DNA from 3 places in the Micromonospora vinacea genome. Region 3 is predicted to be linked to each of the others. Evidence: predicted binding sites of a transcription regulator. Region 3 holds the regulator's gene; each other region holds the start of a gene.
The links. Region 3 encodes HrcA, which represses chaperone genes, less so after heat shock. Its sites were predicted from a motif close to GGTTNGCACNCTCNNNNNGAGNGTGCNAACC; they were not measured.
Positions count from the first base shown of each region.

Region 1 (3,275 bases), 970 kb from region 3:
ACCGGTCAGTGCGGCTGCTTTGCCCCCGAAGTGTGTCTGATTTGTGGCAGTGCGCGGCCGTCAGTGCTCGTGTAACGTGCGATTTCGGTCACCTGATTCAATGGCGGTCATCGATCGCTGAGTCGGTGGTCGGGGCACCCGGCCGCGCCGTGCGCCGGGTCAGGCAAGACCGCGCAGAGTGAGGGAAGTGCACCGTGGCACAGGGCACCGTGAAGTGGTTCAACGCCGAGAAGGGCTACGGCTTCATCGCCGTCGACGGCGGTCAGGACGTGTTCGTCCACTTCTCCGCCATCGAGATGGACGGTTACAAGGCGCTGGACGACGGTCAGCGGGTCGAGTTCGAGGTCGCCCAGGGCCAGAAGGGCCCACAGGCGGAGCACGTACGCGTCATCGGCTGAACTTCCTGGCCGATCGCCCCGTGAGTCGGGGCTGCGGCAGGGGCCCGCAGCCGGGAAGATCGTGAACCGTTCCAGCCGATGCTGAGGAGCGTTCATGACCGACCAGCCACCCCCGCCCACTCCGTCCCCCGGGTCGGGGGAGCCGGACCCGTCCTCGCCCGCCGGCAGCCCCGGCCACTCCGGTCCGCCGCCCGGCTGGGGGCCGGGCATGCCTCCGGCCGGCCACTCCGGTCCGCCGCCCGGCTGGGATCCCGCGCAGGGTGCCTGGGGTGCGGCCCCGCCGCCGCAGGGCTGGGTGTTCCCGCCCACCGGGGGTTACCCGCCCGGGTCGGGTCCCTACGGCGGGCAGCAGTGGTATCCGGGGGCGCCGGTTGGCTGGTACCCGCCGGGTTACGGGTTCGACCCGAACGATGCCCTGGTCACGCCGCCCGGTGCCGGCATCGGCGGTTGGTTCAACAGGTGCGGGGGAGCGCTGCGTCGGGGCTGGCGGCAGTTGGTGCCGATCATGCTGCTCACCCAGGTGCTGCCGGCGGCGGTGCTCTCGGTGATCGCCCTCGGGGTGGACCCGTCGGCGAAGTGGGCCGCCCAGGCCGATGGTGCTCCTGGCGCCGCGCTGCCGGACAACTTCGCCGCCGAGTTGGGGAGCCTCCTCCTCGTGCTGGTCGGCGGCAGCCTGTTGGTGGGCGTGGTGCAGGCCGTCGGGTGGGCCTCGGGCAGCTGGGTGATCACCCGCCAGGCCGCCGGTCAGCCGGTCAGCCTGGAGTCGGCGCTGCGCTACGGCTTTCGTCGGGCGCTCGGGCTGTGGGGCTGGACCCTGTTGGTCAGTCTGCTCATCGGCGTCGGTGTCTGTTTTTGCGTGCTGCCGGGCATCTACCTGGCCTTCGCGCTGAGCATGGCCGGCCCGGTCTATCTCTTCGAACGCCACAACCCGATCGGTCGTTCGTTCCGGATGTTCCACGACCGGCTCGGCCTGCTACTCGGGCGGGTCGCCCTGGTCGCCCTGGCGGTGATCATCGTGAGTGTGGTCTCCAGCTCCCTGGAGGGGGTGGGCACCTCCGCCTTCGGTACGGATCCGTTCGCGTCGCCGGGTAACGCGGCCGGAGTGGTGGTCGTGATCGGGATCACCGCCGTGCTGGCCCTGCCGGCCCACCTTGCCCAGATGATCGGTCTGCTGGTGACGTACGCCGAGCAGCGCGCCCATGAGGCGCCGGTGAACAGCCCTGGACTGGCTGCGGAACTCGGCTGAGCGGCGGCATCGTGCTTGCACTCGGCAGGGGAGAGTGCTAAACAAGTCATTGGCACTCGCATACCGTGAGTGCCAATGGTCGGGACGGTGGGGCCAGGTTGCACCGGCGTGGAGACGCCGGGGCGACACATGGCCGGTCGTCGCGGGCTATCCGGCCCGGCCGAAGGACGTCGTCGTCGCCAGGTGGCGACGTCCCAAGGTGCGTACACCAGGCGGCCCATCCGGGGCACACATCTCGGGTGGCCCGTGAGTGTCCAGGAGGACAACGCCGTATGGCCAAGATGATCGCGTTCGACGAAGAGGCGCGCCGCGGCCTCGAGCGGGGCATGAACCAGCTCGCCGACGCCGTAAAGGTGACCCTCGGCCCCAAGGGCCGCAACGTCGTGCTCGAGAAGAAGTGGGGTGCCCCCACCATCACCAACGATGGTGTGAGCATCGCCAAGGAGATCGAGCTCGAGGACCCGTACGAGAAGATCGGCGCTGAGCTGGTCAAGGAGGTCGCCAAGAAGACCGACGACGTTGCCGGTGACGGCACGACGACGGCGACCGTCCTGGCCCAGGCCCTGGTTCGCGAGGGCCTGCGCAACGTGGCCGCTGGCGCCAACCCGATGGCCCTGAAGCGGGGCATCGAGGCTGCTGTCGCGAGCGTCTCGGAGGAGCTGTCCAAGCTCGCCAAGGACGTCGAGACCAAGGAGCAGATCGCCTCCACCGCCTCCATCTCCGCTGGCGACAGCACCGTCGGCGAGATCATCGCCGAGGCGATGGACAAGGTCGGCAAGGAAGGCGTCATCACCGTCGAGGAGAGCAACACCTTCGGGCTGGAGCTGGAGCTCACCGAGGGTATGCGCTTCGACAAGGGCTACATCTCGGCCTACTTCATGACCGACCCGGAGCGTATGGAGGCCGTCTTCGACGACCCGTACATCCTGATCGCCAACAGCAAGATCTCGTCGGTGAAGGACCTGCTCCCGATCCTGGAGAAGGTCATGCAGTCGGGCAAGCCGCTGCTGATCATCGCCGAGGACCTGGAGGGCGAGGCCCTCGCCACCCTGGTGGTCAACAAGGTCCGTGGCACCTTCAAGTCGGTCGCCGTCAAGGCGCCGGGCTTCGGTGACCGCCGCAAGGCCATGCTGACCGACATCGCCATCCTCGCCGGTGGCCAGGTCATCAGCGAGGAGGTCGGCCTCAAGCTCGACGCCGCCAGCCTCGACATGCTGGGCCGCGCCCGCAAGGTCGTGGTGACCAAGGACGAGACCACCATCGTCGACGGTGCCGGTGACGCCGAGCAGATCCAGGGCCGGGTCAACCAGATCCGGGCCGAGATCGACAAGAGCGACTCCGACTACGACCGGGAGAAGCTGCAGGAGCGGCTGGCCAAGCTGGCCGGCGGCGTTGCGGTGATCAAGGTCGGCGCGGCCACCGAGGTCGAGCTCAAGGAGCGCAAGCACCGCATCGAGGACGCCGTTCGCAACGCGAAGGCGGCCGTCGAGGAGGGCATCGTCCCGGGTGGTGGCGTCGCGCTGGTTCAGGCCGGCAAGACCGCCTTCGACAAGCTCGACCTGGTCGGCGACGAGGCGACCGGTGCGAACATCGTCAAGGTCGCGCTGGACGCCCCGCTGCGGCAGATCGCC
Region 1 covers NZ_JADOTY010000001.1:1,433,867-1,437,141, reverse strand. Annotated here, with positions in the region: gene IW249_RS07000 (cold-shock protein) at 195-398, shown strand; gene IW249_RS06995 (YciC family protein) at 493-1,644, shown strand; gene groL (chaperonin GroEL) at 1,917-3,275, shown strand, end outside.
Region 1: the regulator HrcA is predicted to act here: its motif matches at 1,692-1,722, upstream of groL (chaperonin GroEL).

Region 2 (3,275 bases), 610 kb from region 3:
CGGCCGGCCACGGGGACGCTAGTCGGCCGGGCGGCCGACCAGCACCGTCGGTGCGCCGTCGACCCGGGTGAGCACCAGACTCGCCGCCGCGTCCCCGGACAGCCGCAGATCCCGCCGAAGCTGCTCCGGGGTGAGCGCCGAACCCCGCTTGAGGATCTCCACGCGGCCCACCCGACGGTCGCGCAACAGTGCCCGCAGGCGCTTGAGCGAGAACGGCAGCACGTCGGTGATCTCCAGGCACCGCGCGTACGGGGTGCGGATCGGCTCGTCGGCGTAGAGGTAGGCGATGCTCGGATCCCCCAGGGTGGCGTCCAGTTCGGTGGCCAGTTCGGCGACGAGGTGCGCGCGGACCACTGCCGGGTCCGGGTCGTACAGGTAGCGGCGCGGCGGCCCGACCGGCGCCTCGGTGGCACCCGAGCCGGTGAGCTGGTGGCAGTGCGCCTCGGCGCCCCGCTGGCGGTAGAGGGTGGCGCGACGGGGCACCTCCGCCAGCTCGCCGCACCAGAGCGCGGCCTCGACCAGGTCGCCGTCCACGCCGACCCACTCGGCCTCCGCGCCGGCCGGGATGAGCGCGTGGTCCAGGCCCGGCGCCACCTTCACCACGGTCCGCGGCACCCGCTCGGCCAGACCGGTGACGAAGTCCCACGGCGGCGAGTAGGCGCGCGGGTCGAAGATCCGCCGCCCGGTGCCGGTGCTGCGGCGGGCCGGATCGCAGAAGACCCCGTCGACCCGTGACACGTCGAACCCGGTCGCGTCGCCGCACTCGACGGTGAACAGCTCGGCCAGCCCGGCCGCCGCGGCGTTGGCGGCTGCCATCGCCGCGGTCACCGGATCGGCCTCCACCCCGTACACCCGGATGCCGGCCCGGGCGGCGGCCAGCGCGTCGGCACCGAGCCCGCACCCGAGGTCGGCCAGGGTGCGCACGCCGGCCGCGGACAACCGGGCGGCCCGCCGGTCGGCGACCACCCGGCGGGTGGCCTGCTCCAGGCCGGGGCGCGTGAGGAACATCCCAGCGGCGGCCGGGCCGAACTTGCCGACCGCCCGATGGCGCAGCTCGGCCTGGGTGAGGGCCGCCGCCGCCAACGCCGGCGGCACCCCGGTCGCGCGCAGCGCCGACGCCGCGACCAGTGGATCACCGCCGGCCAGCTCGGCCGCCGCCGTGAGCGCGGCCGACCCCTCGGGGGTACGCAGCGCCGCCAGCTGATCGAGATCCACCCGGCCATTGTCCCGGCCGACAGGGAAATCCTGGCTGGCGGGGCGCGACGCGCTGGCACTCTCCTTGACGGAGTGCTAGCCACGGAATAACCTGCGATTAGCACTCTCACCCTGAGGGTGCCAGCTTCCGGGTCTCGCGACCCGGGTGCGCACGCCAGGCGGACCGGCACCCGCGACGACGGCACCGCCCGGTGGCATGAGGCAGATTGACGCTGGTCAGCCCCGCTGGTCAGCAACGAAACCAGTACCCCAGGAGGGTATGCCCGTGACTACCGCGACCAAGGTTGCGATCAAGCCGCTCGAGGACCGCATCGTGGTCCAGGCGAACGAGGCTGAGACCACCACGGCGTCGGGCATCGTGATCCCCGACACCGCCAAGGAGAAGCCGCAGGAGGGCACCGTCCTCGCTGTGGGCCCGGGGCGCGTCGACGACAACGGCAACCGGGTTCCGGTTGACGTGCAGGTCGGCGACACCGTCCTCTACTCGAAGTACGGCGGCACCGAGGTCAAGTACGCCGGCGAGGAGTACCTGGTGCTCTCCGCCCGCGACGTCCTCGCGGTCATCGAGAAGTAAGCAACCGATCAGTGCCACTGCCCCGGTCCGGCTCGCCGGGCCGGGGCAATGGCGCTTCGAAGGGACATTAATGGCGAAGATCCTGAGCTTCTCGGACGACGCCCGGCACCTGCTGGAGCACGGTGTCAACGCCCTCGCGGACGCGGTCAAGGTCACCCTCGGCCCGCGCGGGCGCAACGTCGTCCTGGACAAGAAATTCGGTGCGCCGACGATCACCAACGATGGTGTGACCATCGCCAAGGAGATCGAGCTCACCAACCCGTACGAGAACCTTGGCGCGCAGTTGGTCAAGGAGGTGGCGACCAAGACCAACGACGTCGCCGGCGACGGGACCACCACCGCGACCGTGCTGGCCCAGGCGATGGTTCGCGAGGGTCTGCGCAACGTGACCGCCGGGACCAACCCGGCCGGCCTCAAGCGGGGCATCGACGCGGCGGCCACCAAGGTCTCCGAGGCGCTGCTCGGCCGTGCCGCCGAGGTCACCAGCAAGGAGTCGATCGCGAACGTGGCGACGATCTCCGCGCAGGACTCCACGATCGGCGACCTCATCGCCGAGGCGATGGAGCGCGTCGGCCGCGACGGTGTCATCACCGTCGAGGAAGGCTCGATGCTCACCACCGAACTGGACGTGACCGAGGGTCTCCAGTTCGACAAGGGCTTCATCTCGCCGAACTTCGTCACCGACCTGGAGAGCCAGGAGTCCGTCCTCGAGGACGCGTACATCCTGGTCACCACCCAGAAGATCTCGGCGATCGAGGAGCTGCTGCCGCTGCTGGAGAAGGTCCTGCAGAACAGCAAGCCCCTGCTGATCATCGCCGAGGACGTGGACGGCCAGGCGCTCTCCACCCTGGTGGTCAACTCGCTGCGCAAGACCCTCAAGGTCTGCGCGGTCAAGGCCCCGGGCTTCGGTGACCGGCGCAAGGCGATGCTCCAGGACATCGCGATCTCCACGGGCGCCGAGCTGGTCGCCCCGGAGCTGGGCTACAAGCTCGACCAGGTCGGCCTGGAGGTGCTCGGCACCGCCCGGCGCGTCGTGGTCGACAAGGAGAACACCACGATCGTCGACGGCGGTGGCCAGAAGGCCGACGTCGCCGACCGGGTCTCCCAGATCCGCAAGGAGATCGAGGCCTCCGACTCCGACTGGGACCGGGAGAAGCTGGCCGAGCGGCTGGCGAAGCTCTCCGGTGGCATCGCCGTCATCAAGGCCGGCGCGGCGACCGAGGTCGAGATGAAGGAGCGCAAGCACCGCATCGAGGACGCCATCGCGGCGACCAAGGCAGCGGTCGAGGAGGGCACTGTGCCCGGCGGCGGCGCCGCCCTGGTGCAGATCCTCTCGGTGCTCGACGACGACCTGGGCTTCACCGGTGACGAGAAGGTCGGCGTCTCGGTCGTGCGCAAGGCGCTCGTCGAGCCGCTGCGCTGGATCGCCCAGAACGCCGGTCACGACGGCTACGTCGTGACCCAGAAGGTCGCCGACCTCAAGTGG
Region 2 covers NZ_JADOTY010000001.1:1,078,473-1,081,747, reverse strand. Annotated here, with positions in the region: gene IW249_RS05235 (THUMP-like domain-containing protein) at 19-1,215, opposite strand; gene groES (co-chaperone GroES) at 1,481-1,789, shown strand; gene groL (chaperonin GroEL) at 1,860-3,275, shown strand, end outside.
Region 2: the regulator HrcA is predicted to act here: its motif matches at 1,311-1,341, upstream of groES (co-chaperone GroES).

Region 3 (3,275 bases):
ACCGTCAGCGAGCGGCGGGTCCGCACCCGGCCGTCGCCGGCGCAGGTGGGGCAGGGGTGCGGGATGGTGGTGCCGTAGCCCTGGCACACAGTGCACGGCCGGGCGGAGACCACCTGGCCGAGGAAGGTGCGCTGCACCGACTGCACCTCGCCCCGCCCGCCGCACGCCTCGCAGGTCGCCAGGTGCGTGCCGGCCGCCGTGCCAGCGCCCGAGCAGGTGGTGCAGAGCACAGCGGTGTCGACCGTGATCGGGGCCTCGACGCCGAACGCCGTCTCGTGCAGGTCGAGTTCGAGTCGCAGGATCGCGTCGGCGCCCGGTCGGGTACGCGGCCGTGGGCCACGGGCGCCACCGCCAGCACCGCCGAAGAACGCGTCCATGATGTCCTGGAAACCGACGAACGGGCCGGCGCCTCCGGGGCCGCCCGGGCCGCCGGCACCGCCACCACCAGGGGCGAGCGGGTCGCCACCCAGGTCGACGATCTGCCGCTTCCGGTCGTCCGAGAGGACCTCGTACGCGGCGTTGATGTCCTTGAACTTCTCCTGAGCCTCCGGGTCCGGATTGACGTCCGGGTGGAACTGGCGGGCCAGCTTGCGGTAGGCGCGCTTGATCTCGTCATCGGAGGCTTCCCGGCTCACACCGAGAATGCCGTAGTAGTCCCTGGCCACTGCGTTCCGTGTCCTCATGTTCGTCTCGCGTTGCGCCGGTCGGCGGCCGCAGCCGGCCGCATCGGCCCTGACCAATCAGTTCTGGGCCAGCAACTCGCCCACGTAGCGTGCCACGGCGCGCACCGTGGCGATGTTGCCGGGGTAGTCCATCCGGGTGGGCCCCAGCACCCCCAGGCCGCCCACGATGGTGGTGCCCGGGCCGTACCCGGTGCTGACCACCGAGGCGGCGCGCAGGTTGTCGAACTCGTTCTCGTCGCCGATCAGCACCCGGGTCGTGCTCGGCTCGGTCTCACCGATGAGCTTGAGCAGCACGACCTCCTCCTCCAGAGCTTCGAGGATCGGCCGCAGGGAGCCCTGGAAGTCGAGCAGGCCGCCCCGGGTGAGGTTCGCGGTGCCGGCGAGCGCGATCCGCTCCTCGTGCCGCTCGACGAGCGTCTCCAGCAGGACGGTGGCGAGGGTGGTCATGGTCGGACGCAGCCCGGTCGGCGCTTCCTCGACCAGCGCCTGCACCAGCGGCGGCGTCTCGGACAACCGGGCGTTGGCGAGCTTCTCGTTGATCAGTCGACGCAGGTCGGTGACGTCGTCGGCGGGCACCGGCCCGGGCAGCTCCACGAGCCGCTGCTCCACCCGCCCGGTGTCGGCGATCATGACGAGCATGAGCCGGGTGGTGGAGATCGGCACCAGTTCCAGGTGGCGCACCGAGGAACGCGCCAGGCTCGGGTACTGCACGACGGCGACCTGACGGGTCAGCTGGGCGAGCAACCGCACCGTGCGGTGTACGACGTCGTCGAGGTCGACAGCGCCGACCAGGAAGCGCTCGATGGCCCGGCGTTCGGCCGGGCTGAGCGGCTTGACCCGGGACAACCGGTCGACGAAGAGGCGGTAGCCACGGTCGGTGGGCACCCGGCCGGCACTGGTGTGCGGCTGCCGGATGTAGCCCTCCTCCTCCAGCACGGCCATGTCGTTGCGGACCGTGGCCGGGGAGACCCCGAGCTGGTGCCGCTCGACCAGCGCCTTGCTGCCGACCGGCTCCTGGGTGGAGACGTAGTCCTCGACGATGGCGCGGAGCACGGCGAGTTTCCGGTCGTCGAGACCCATCCTCCGCACCTCCTGTCGCACGTCGGCCACCGGCACCCTGGGCCGGTCGGGCCGTCCTGGCACTCGACTGTAACGAGTGCCAGTCTACGTCGGCGGGCCCGTCGACGCGATGATCAACGGCCACCCGTCGGTGCGGCCCGCGCCACCCTTGTTGGGCCGATCGGCCCGCACTGCCAGGCGGTGTCGCTCTGGTGCGGCGTTGCCAACGGCCCCTACCGTGACATCCATGACTGAACCTCCTCGCCCTCCCGGGTCGGGCGACGCCGGCAACTACCCGCCGGAGCCCACCTCCCCGGGCCCGTACCCGTCGGCCGAGCCGCCCACCGCACCACTGTCCGGGGCTCCCGGCCCGGCCGGCTATCCCCCGGCCGGTGGCTATCCACCGCCCACCGGTGACCAACCGCCGTCAGGCGGCTACCCTCCGGCAGGCGGCTACCCCCCGCCCGGGGGCTATCCCCCACCCGGCGGCTACCCGGCCGGCGGGGCCTACGGCGGCCCCGGCGGCGGTTACGCCAACAACGAGGACAAGACCTGGTCGCTGGTCGCGCACTTCGGCGGCGCCGCCGGCATGATCATCAGCGGCGGTGTGCTCGGCTGGATCGCCCCGCTGGTGGCGATGCTGGCACGCGGCAACCAGTCCCCGACGGTGCGGGCGCACGCTGTGGCAGCGCTCAACTTCCAGCTCATCTGGTCGATCGTCGGTCTGGTCGGCTGGGTGCTGTCCTGCATCCTGATCGGCTTCATCGGGGTCGGGGCGGCCATCATCCTCGGCGCCGTGTTCGGCATCATCGCCGGCATCAAAGCCAACGAGGGCCAGCTCTACCGTTACCCGCTCTCCGCGAGCTTCATCAAGTGAACCGGGCCGGCCGCTCCCCCGGCCGGTCCGGAGCACCGCCGCCCCGGTCCCGAGGCAGCGGACCCCTCAGGGCAGCAGGTCGCGGACGACAGCGTCGGCGAGCAGCCGTCCACGCACTGTGAGCACTGCCCGGCCGGCGGCGTACTCGTCGGCGGCCAGCAGGCCGCCGGCAAGCGCCCGCTCGGCGCCGGCCCGACCGGTGGCGTCGAGCACCGCCAGCGGGAGACCGCTGGCCAGCCGCAGCCGCAGCATCACGTCCTCCATGTGCGCCTCGTCGACAGTGAGCACCTCCCGGGCCAGGCCGGGAGACGCGCCGGCGGCCAACCGCTGGGCGTACGCCGAGGGGTGCTTCACGTTCCACCAGCGCACCCCGCCGACGTGGCTGTGCGCCCCCGGCCCCAGCCCCCACCAGTCCGCGCCGGTCCAGTAGAGCAGGTTGTGCCGGCAGCGGGCCTCCTCGGTGCGGGCCCAGTTGGAGACCTCGTACCAGGAGAGCCCGGCCGCGTCGAGCGCGGCCTCGGCGGCCAGGTAGCGGTCCGCGGCCACGTCGTCACTGGGGTACGCCAGCTCGCCGCGTCGCATCCGGGCGGCGAGCCGGGTGCCGTCCTCGACGATCAGGGCGTACGCGCTGACGTGGTCCACCCCGGCGGCGACGA
Region 3 covers NZ_JADOTY010000001.1:463,589-466,863, forward strand. Annotated here, with positions in the region: gene dnaJ (molecular chaperone DnaJ) at 1-665, opposite strand, end outside; gene hrcA (heat-inducible transcriptional repressor HrcA) at 741-1,763, opposite strand; gene IW249_RS02255 (DUF4870 domain-containing protein) at 1,990-2,619, shown strand; gene hemW (radical SAM family heme chaperone HemW) at 2,686-3,275, opposite strand, start outside.